Regions from separate parts of the Stenotrophomonas sp. 21LCFQ19 genome, predicted to be linked through region 2. Evidence: riboswitches for the same ligand, from Rfam matches in the RefSeq annotation. Region 2 holds a riboswitch; the other holds the start of a gene.
The links. Region 2 has a riboswitch for cobalamin ahead of btuB (TonB-dependent vitamin B12 receptor). Riboswitches for the same ligand answer to the same signal wherever they lie in the genome.
Positions count from the first base shown of each region.

Region 1: linked by a shared signal. The riboswitch ahead of AC13FW_RS13845 (ribonucleoside-diphosphate reductase subunit alpha) and the one ahead of btuB (TonB-dependent vitamin B12 receptor) in region 2 are both predicted to bind cobalamin.

Region 1 covers NZ_JBSPUF010000012.1:16,740-21,329, forward strand. Annotated here, with positions in the region: gene AC13FW_RS13830 (ATP-binding protein) at 1-65, shown strand, start outside; gene AC13FW_RS13835 (response regulator transcription factor) at 55-765, shown strand; gene AC13FW_RS13840 (DUF2884 family protein) at 986-1,795, opposite strand; cobalamin riboswitch at 2,066-2,282, shown strand; gene AC13FW_RS13845 (ribonucleoside-diphosphate reductase subunit alpha) at 2,554-4,590, shown strand, end outside.
Region 2 covers NZ_JBSPUF010000021.1:34,067-38,656, forward strand. Annotated here, with positions in the region: gene AC13FW_RS18670 (histidine phosphatase family protein) at 1-390, opposite strand, end outside; gene cobT (nicotinate-nucleotide--dimethylbenzimidazole phosphoribosyltransferase) at 387-1,457, opposite strand; cobalamin riboswitch at 1,741-1,977, shown strand; gene btuB (TonB-dependent vitamin B12 receptor) at 2,093-3,964, shown strand; gene AC13FW_RS18685 (TonB-dependent receptor domain-containing protein) at 4,067-4,590, opposite strand, start outside.

The DNA.
Region 1 (4,590 bases), on a different contig from region 2:
CCCTGATCCGCATGACCCTGCCCCTGCTCCAGCCGCACCCCGAGAGCCCGCGCGATGATGGCTGAAGCGCCGGCCATTCCGCCGCCGCGTGTGCTGGTGGTCGATGACGAAGTGCAGATCCGGCGCTTTCTGGATATTTCGCTGCGCGCGCAGGGCTATGCGGTGAGCCAGGCCACCAACGGCGCCGAGGGTCTGCAGCGGCTGGCCGAGGACGGCGCCGATCTGGTGGTGCTGGATATCGGCCTGCCCGACATGGAAGGCCACGATGTGCTGGCCGAGTTGCGGCAATGGAGCCAGGTGCCGGTGATCATGCTCAGCGTGCGCGCCGGCGAAGCGGAGAAGGTGCGCGCCCTGGACAACGGCGCCAATGACTACGTGACCAAGCCGTTCGGCACCCAGGAGTTGATGGCGCGGGTGCGTGCCTTGCTGCGTAGTCGCAGCACCGACAGCGAAGGCCAGGTGCCGGTGTTTGATGACGGCCGCCTGCATATCGACCTGTCACGCCGCGATGTGCGCGTAGATGGCGAAGCGATTGCACTGACCCGCAAGGAATACGCACTGTTGGCCTTGCTGTTGCGCAGTGCCGGGCGGGTGGTGACCCAGCCGCAGATCCTGCAGGAAATCTGGGGGCCGACACATCGGCATGACACGCACTACCTTCGCATCCTGGTGGGCCGGCTGCGGCACAAGCTGGGCGATTCGGCGCTGGAGTCGCGTTATCTGTTCACCGAACCGGGGGTTGGTCTGCGGTTTGGTGGGGCGTGATCGTTGTGGTGGTTGTGGGAGCGGCGTCAGCCGCGAAGCCATTGAAGCAACGGCCGCCAAGCAATCGGCGATTGCAGTCGCCTTGAAGCGGAAGGTGCAGTGGCTTCGCGGCTTACGCCGCTCCCACAACGCCAGGTCCTGTAGTGCCGAGCCATGCTCGGCATGGGCTTTATCGGTAATGCCTCTGCCGAGCATGGCTCGGCACTACCAAAAGCGGGTTTTACCGTGCTGGTAACGGAATGCTGTCGTCCTGGCCTTGCTCGCGCGCCGCCATCGTCGCGCCATCGCCGCTCACGCGCATCATCTGTAACGGCTGACCGTCGAGGCGGAACTCCAGTGCCGACTGCAGCCTATCCAGCGCCTGTACCTGCGTGCACAGCGAACGCGCGTGCTGCTCCAGGGCGGCAGCGCGCCCTTCCAGGCGTTGCTCCAGTTCGGCGTCGAGTTTGTCTGCGCGTGCATCCAGCTTGTCCTCGCCACCGGTGAATACCGCCCACAGCATGCTGCGGGCGATGGAGCCGCTCAGGCTCTCGGCGGCATCCTGCACGCGTGCTTCGAAGCCTTCATTGAAAAGGTCCTGGTCCCAGCGGCCGCGGCCGATGGTCTGTTCGACAAAGCGTTCGGCCTCCTTGCGCAACTTGCGCACTTTGCGGGAGTTGGCGTTGCCGGTGAGGCCTTCGTAAACCGAGTCCAACGTATCGAAGCTGATGCCAACGGACTCGGTGGCGATGCCGGTCACCGCCGGCATCAGCCGGCGCACGCCATTCTCCAGTGCGCGCAGCCGTTGTGCATCTTCCGCTGAGACCGTCTGCATCCGGTTGTCGATGCTCAGCTGGCCGTCATGGAACACGATCTCGCGCATCGGCAGCGTATCGCGACGCAACCAGATACCGCCGCCGTCGACCAGCACGTTGTAGTCGGTGGACACACCGCACTGGTCGGCAGACAGCTCCGGCGCCTTGACCGTGCCTGCCTGGGCGGCCAGCGGCAGCAGCAGGGCAAGCGAAGTGGCGATGGGCAGCAGGCGCATGGCGGCGAGCTCGTGGCAGGAGGATGCGGCCAGCTTGGCCGCTCGCGGCAAGGGCTGCGCCGGCCGGAAGTCACGTCCCGAAATTTCATCAGAAATTTACGTTATCAAGTCAGGTGGTTTTCCTACAAAAAAACTCTGCAAAAGGCTTGACTGCGCACGCCGTTCGAGCAGGCTCCGGTGTCCGGTCCGGGCGCCAGACAGTCCAAGCCTTGTGCCACAAGGCTTGGCAAAGAAATACTAGATTTGGTGTTGACCCTGTAATACACCCCCACTATCTTGTGCTCCGTCGGTTCTGGCGGAATTTTCCGTCGGATTAATAGGGAAGCCGGTGATGCCTTCAAGGCTAGTCCGGCACTGCCCCGCAGCGGTAATTGGGAACGACCCCGCCAACAGCACTGAGGCACAGGCCTTGGGAAGCGGCGGAGTAGGAGAAGGCCCCCGCCTTCCTGCCCATGAGTCCGAAGACCTGCCGACAGCCACGCGATGCACACCGCGTGGTGCCGGCTGCGGTGTCTTCGAGGGGAAGACGGCTGGTGACGTGGTGCCGTGGCTGCTGCCGACTCTTGGTCGTGCGCTGTCGCGGCTGCTGCGACGCCGTCCTTCCATGCTCGCTGCTCCGTACCGGCTCTGCTTCCTGCGCGGGCAGGAGCTGCGTGCATAACGTTTGCAAGGACACCATCGTCGTGACTGCCACTCATACTGACGTCGCTCCGGCTGAAGCCGGTTTTGAACTGACCCCGCCGCCGACCGCCACCGCCATGAGCGTGACCAAGCGCAATGGCAGCACCGAGCCGGTAGACCTCAACAAGATCGTCCGCGCCATCCAGCGTTGCTGCGAAGGCCTGCACGCGGTGGACCCGATGCGGGTGGCCACGCGCACCATCTCCGGCCTGTACAACGGCGCCAGCACCCAGGAACTGGACGAGCTGTCGATCCGTACCGCCGCCCTGCTGATCGGCGAAGAGCCCGAGTACGGCCGCCTGGCTGCACGCCTGCTGGCCAACTTCATCGGCAAGGAAGTCTCCGGCCAGGAAATCCATGCGTTCTCGCAGTCGGTTGGCCGTGGCCACGAAGTCGGCCTGATCAACGACCGCCTGCTCAACTTCGTGCAGGTCAATGCACGCAAGCTCAACGACGCGATCGATCCGTCCTATGACCTGAACTTCGATTACTTCGGCCTGCGCACCATGTATGACCGCTACCTGCTGCGGCATCCGCATTCGCGCAAGGTCATCGAAACCCCGCAGCAGTTCTTCCTGCGCATCGCCAGCGCGCTGAGCGAGGACGTGCCCGAAGCACTGGCGCTGTACCAGCGCCTGGGCAGCCTGGACTACCTGCCGTCCAGCCCGACCCTGTTCAATGCCGGCACCAGCCACGAGCAGCTGTCCTCGTGCTTCCTGCTGGACTCGCCGCAGGATTCGCTGGAATCCATCTACGACCGTTATGCCGACATCGCCCAGCTGTCCAAGTTCAGCGGCGGCATTGGCGTCAGCTATACCCGCGTGCGTTCGCGTGGCTCGCTGATCAAGTCCACCAACGGCCACTCCAACGGCATCGTGCCGTGGCTGAAGACGCTGGATTCCTCGGTGGCTGCGGTCAACCAGGGCGGCAAGCGCAAGGGCGCGGCCTGCGTCTACCTGGAAACCTGGCACGCCGACATCGAGGACTTCCTCGAACTGCGTGACAACGCCGGTGATGACGCGCGCCGCACGCACAACCTCAACCTGGCCAACTGGGTGCCGGACCTGTTCATGCAGCGCGTCGAGGCCGACCAGGAATGGTCGCTGTTCGATCCGCGCGTGGTGCCGGAGCTGACCGACCTGTTCGGCCCGGCCTTCGAGCAGGCCTATGTGCAGGCCGAAACCCAGGGCAAGGCACGCAAGACCGTGTCGGCACGCAAGCTGTATTCGCGGATGATGCGCACCTTGGCTGAGACCGGCAACGGCTGGATGACGTTCAAGGACAAGTGCAACCTGGCCAGCAACCAGACCCTGCGCGCCGGCAACGTGATCCACCTGTCCAACCTGTGCACCGAGATCCTGGAGATCACCTCCAACGACGAGACCGCGGTCTGCAACCTGGGCTCGATCAACCTCGGCAATCACCTCGACGCGCATGGCGACTTCGATTTCGAGAAGCTGGCCGAGACCGTGCGCCTGGCCGTGCGTCAGCTCGACCGCGTCATCGACCTGAACTTCTACCCGATCGAAACCGCACGCCGTGGCAACCTGCGCTGGCGCCCGGTCGGCCTGGGCTGCATGGGCCTGCAGGACGTGTTCTTCCGCAAGCGCCTGGCATTCGACTCCGCCGAAGCACGCACGCTGTCGACCAAGATCGCCGAGACCATCTATTTCCACGCGCTGGAAGTGTCCTGCGAACTGGCCCAGGAACGCGGCAAGCACCCGTCGTTCAATGACACACGCGCTGCTCACGGCGAGCTGCAGTTCGATGCCTGGAACGTGGTGCCGGACGACGTCGAGCGTTGGGACGCACTGCGTGAGCGCATCAAGCAGCACGGCCTGCGCAACTCGCTGATCATCGCGATCGCGCCGACCGCAACCATCGCTTCCATCGCCGGTTGCTACGAGTGCGTCGAGCCGCAGGTATCCAACCTGTTCAAGCGCGAGACCCTGTCCGGCGACTTCCTGCAGATCAACCGCCACTTGGTGGCCGAGCTGAAGCAGCTGGGCCTGTGGACACCGGAAGTGCGCGATGCGATCAAGCTGGCCGACGGTTCCATCCAGAGCTTGCAGCAGATCCCGGAAACCCTGCGCCACATCTACCGCACCGCATGG
Region 2 (4,590 bases):
TTCGTCCACCAAGCGATGCAGCTGCGCTTCAACGCGCGCCTGGAACTGCTGCCAAGACTCACCGTTGGGCGGTACCACATCGTGCGGTTCGCTGTAGAAGCCAGCAAGCTGCTCGGCAGGAACTTCGTCAAAATGCAGCCCGTCCCAATCGCCGAAGTCGAGCTCGGCCCAATCCGGGTGGATCTCGCAGAACTGGTTGCTGCCAGCCACCAATGCATGCGCGGTATCCAGCGCGCGCCGACGCGGCGACGTGATCACCCGGCTCCAGCCAATGCCTGCGTGGCTGCGGTACAGCGTGTCCATCGCGCCTTCGATCAAGGGCGGATCGGTACGTCCGTCCAGGTGGCCGGCACGCCCGGTGGAGGCGTGCCGCATCAGATCAAGAATCATCGGCCGCCACCGCGATCGGCAACAGCTGCCTCGGCGAACGTCGCCATGCTGTTGTGCAGAGCACAGGCCATGCGTACCAGCGGCAACGCGAGCGCGGCACCGGAGCCTTCGCCAAGGCGCAGGTCCAGTGACAGCAGTGGCTGCGCCTGCAATGCCTCCAACAGGCGGATGTGACCACGCTCGGCCGACTGGTGCGAGAACAGCAGCCACGGCCGCAGGCTGGGATTGATGCGGACTGCCGCCAACGCTGCCGCAGAGACGATGAAGCCATCCACCAGCACCGGGATGCGCCGTTGCGCAGCGGCGATCATCGCCGCAGTTATCGCAGCGATCTCCAATCCACCTACACGTTGCAATGCTTCGTACGCGGGCGACTCGGCCGTGTTTATCGCGTCACCATGCAGGCTCAGCGCGCGTGCGATCAGATTCTTCTTCTGCACCATGCGCACCGCGTCCAGGCCAGTACCGGCGCCAACCAACTCGTCCAATGGCAACGGGCCAAGCACGGCAGCGATGGCACTCGCAGCAGTGGTGTTGCCGATGCCCATCTCGCCGAACACCAACAAATCCGCACCGTCGGCGCAGGCAGCCTCCACCGCGCGGCGACCCGCATCGAAGGCAGCGTCCAGATCGACTGCCGACATCGCCGGGCCTGCGCTGAAGTCAGCAGTACCATGCAGGGTCTTGGCACTGACCACGCCGGCAATCGCTGTGGTAGCGCGGCTGCCTACATCCCATACGTGCAGTGGCAGGCCCAGTTCGCGCGCCAGTACCGCAATGGCAGCACCGCCGCCGGCGAAGTTGTGCAGCATCTGCACCGTCACTTCGGCCGGGTAAGCCGACACGCCCTGCGCGGTCACGCCGTGGTCGCCTGCGAACACCACCACCGGCACACGCTGCGCCACCGGCTGATCCACGCCTTGCAGCGCAGCCAGCTCAACGGCCAATGTCTCCAAACGACCCAGGGCGCCTTCCGGCTTGGTCAGCTGGCGCTGGCGCAGCAGGGCGCGCTGCCGGTATTCCTGCGAAGGCTGGCTGCAGGCCTGCCCGTACCATGTTTCTGTCACGACACTTCCGATACTGCGTTTGCAGCGCGCATTCTAGCCACTCGGCAACAGTGCTGCGCAGGGCTTGTTTCGCCAGCCCCAATCAAATCGAACTCATGCAACACGTAGCCCGGGTAAGCGCAGCGCACCCGGGGAACGAGATTGCAGCACCGCTGCAGGCCTGCGGCGCCCTGCACTTCCCGGGTGCGCATGCGCTTACCCGGGCTACCTTGAACCCCGGTTACAGAGTCCGCGCCATGCCGGCCGTTGCCGCCCATTCCGGCAACGCTGGCGGCAATGGCATAGAATGCGCGCACTTTCGGGTGACCGACCGGCCTTGCCGAGCGGTTGAAACGGGAAGCCGGTGCCGCGCACTGCTGGAACTCCAGCATGTCGCCATTCCGGCACTGCCCCCGCAACGGTAAGCAGGACAAGTCCAGACATGGCGCCACTGTGCACGGCACGGGAAGGCGTCTGGACGGAAGCGGCCCACGCCGCCTCGCCTGCGAGTCCGGAGACCGGCCCGGAAGCCGACTGGTTGCGATGCGGAGGGCATGGCGGCGGCTGTAGCGCCGTGTGCGCCGCCTCCGTCTTCTCCCTCTTCTGGCAGCCTCCCCAATCCGTCTGCGCGGGAGCGTGCAGGCCCAGGAGCTTCCATGAAACTGTCTTACCACACCCTGTCCCTCGCCCTTGCCCTGGCATTGCCGGGCGTTGCCGCCGCGCAGAACGCACCAACCGAGCTGGACGACGTCACCGTCACCGCAACCCGCACCCCGATCTCCATCGAGAACAGCGTGGTGCCGGTGCAGGTCATCGACCGTGCGCAGATCGACCACAGCCAGGCCAACTCGCTGCAGGACCTGCTGCGCGGCCGCGCCGGCCTGGACTTCGCCAACCAGGGCGGCAACGGCAAGATCACCTCGCTGTTCCTGCGTGGCAGCAACTCCAACCAGGTGCTGGTGCTGGTGGACGGCGTGCGCGTGGCCTCGGCCACCAGCGGCATGGCCGCCCTGCAGGACCTGCCGGTTGACCAGATCGAGCGCATTGAAATCGTGCGGGGCCCGCGTTCGAGCCTGTACGGCTCCGAGGCCATCGGCGGCGTGATCCAGATCTTCACCCGCAACGCTGGCCAGGGCCTGCAGCAGAACCTGGCGATCACCGCCGGCAGCAACAACCTGCGCCAGGTCAGCGCCGGCTTCAGCAACCGCGGTGAGCGCGGCTGGATCTCGGCCCAGGGCGGCTACCAGAAGACCGACGGCATCAACGCCTGCCGCGGCACCGCCGCTGGCTGGGGCGCCGGCTGCTTCGCCGATGAGCCGGACCGCGATGGCTACCGCAACACCTCCATCAACGTGCGCGGTGGCTACGCCCTGACCGACACGCTGAGCCTGGAAGGCCATGTGCTCAACGCCGACAGCTTCAACGAATACGACGGCAGCATCTTCGGCGGCAACGAAGCCGACAACCGCCAGCAGGTCTACGGTGCCAAGCTCGCCTGGGCTGCATCCGAGCGCTTCCGCCTGAGCGCACAGGTTGGCCGCAACCGCGACCAGGCCGACAACTACTTCGCTGATGCCAGCACCGGCACCCGCAGCTTCGCCAGCGCCTTCGATACCCGCCGCGACACCGCCAGCGTGCAGGGCGACTTCAGCTTCGCCGAAGGCCAGCAAATCACCGCTGGCGCTGATTGGCAGAACGACAAGGTCACCAGCTCCACCGCCTTCGACATCGACCAGCGCGACAACCTCGGCGTGTTTGCCGAGTACCAGGGCCAGTTCGGCGCGCACTCGCTGCAGGCCAGCGTGCGCAACGACGACAACGAGCAGTTCGGCAACCACACCACCGGCAGCCTGGGTTATGGCTTTGCCTTCGGCAATGGCTTCCGCCTGACCGCCAGCGCCGGCACCGGCTTCAAGGCACCGACCTTCAACGACCTGTACTACCCGGGCTTCAGCAACCCGAACCTGAAGCCGGAAGAATCCAAGAGCCTGAACCTCGGCATCGCGCAGTACGCCGACAACTGGAACTGGACCTTCAATGCCTACGAAACCCGCGTCGACCAGCTGATCGGCTATGACAGCAACTTCGACCTGGTCAACGTTGCCGAAGCCCGCATCCGCGGCGCCGAGCTGACCGGCTACCTGTCGCTGGCTGGCTTCGACATCAACGCCCAGGCCAGCTTCACCGACCCGCGCGACCACACCTCCGGCGCTGCTACCTATGACAACCTGCTGGCCCGCCGCGCGCGTACCAGCGGTCGTCTGGACGTGGACAAGAGCTTCGGCCCGCTGCGTCTGGGCGTGACCGCTGCAGGCAGTGGCCACCGCTTCGACAACGCTGCCAACAGCGTGCGTCTGGCCGGCTACGGGACCATGGATGTGCGCGTTGAATACGCCATCAACGACGCATGGAGCCTGCAGGCCAAGGCCGCCAACGTGTTCGACCGCGAGTACGAAACCGTTGCCTGGTACAACCAGCCGGGCCGCGAATACCAGCTGACCCTGCGTTACAACAGCAAGGCCAACTGAGTCAGCGAAACCGCAGCGCTGCTGCGGTTTCCATCAAGCTGAAAACAAACAGGGCCGACGGTCATTCCGTCGGCCCTGTTCTTTTGCACCCAGCGAAGATCGTCAAAGCTTCATGCGCAGACCGATGTTGAAGGTGCGGCCCAGCACGTCATATACCGCCGCCTGGTAACCGCTCTGGTTGAAGCCTGCACCGCCGGCCTCCGCGCCCGGCACACGCGGCGGCGCGCGATCGAACGCGTTGTTGAGACCGCCGAACACACTGAATTTCGGCGTGACCTGATAGCTGGCGTAGAAATCGCTGTAGAAGGTATTGCCTGCCCACTCACGCTCGTAGCTTGCGGTAGAGGTATTGCTGCCACGCATCTTCGATACATGCCGCAGGGTCCAGTAGACGCTGAGCTTGGGATTGGACCAGCCGGTGCGCACCGTGCCCTTCCACTTCGGCGTGCCCCATAGCGTCAGGTAGTCCCATGCATCATCCGGATTCTGCGGATCGGCGACGAACTTGCGTTCCAGCGTGCGGCCATAGCTCAGATCAACCAGGATACGACCCGCATTGGAGCCCGCCACGCCGCCAAGGTCATGGAACCAATTGGCGTTGATATCGACGCCGCGGGCAATGCTCT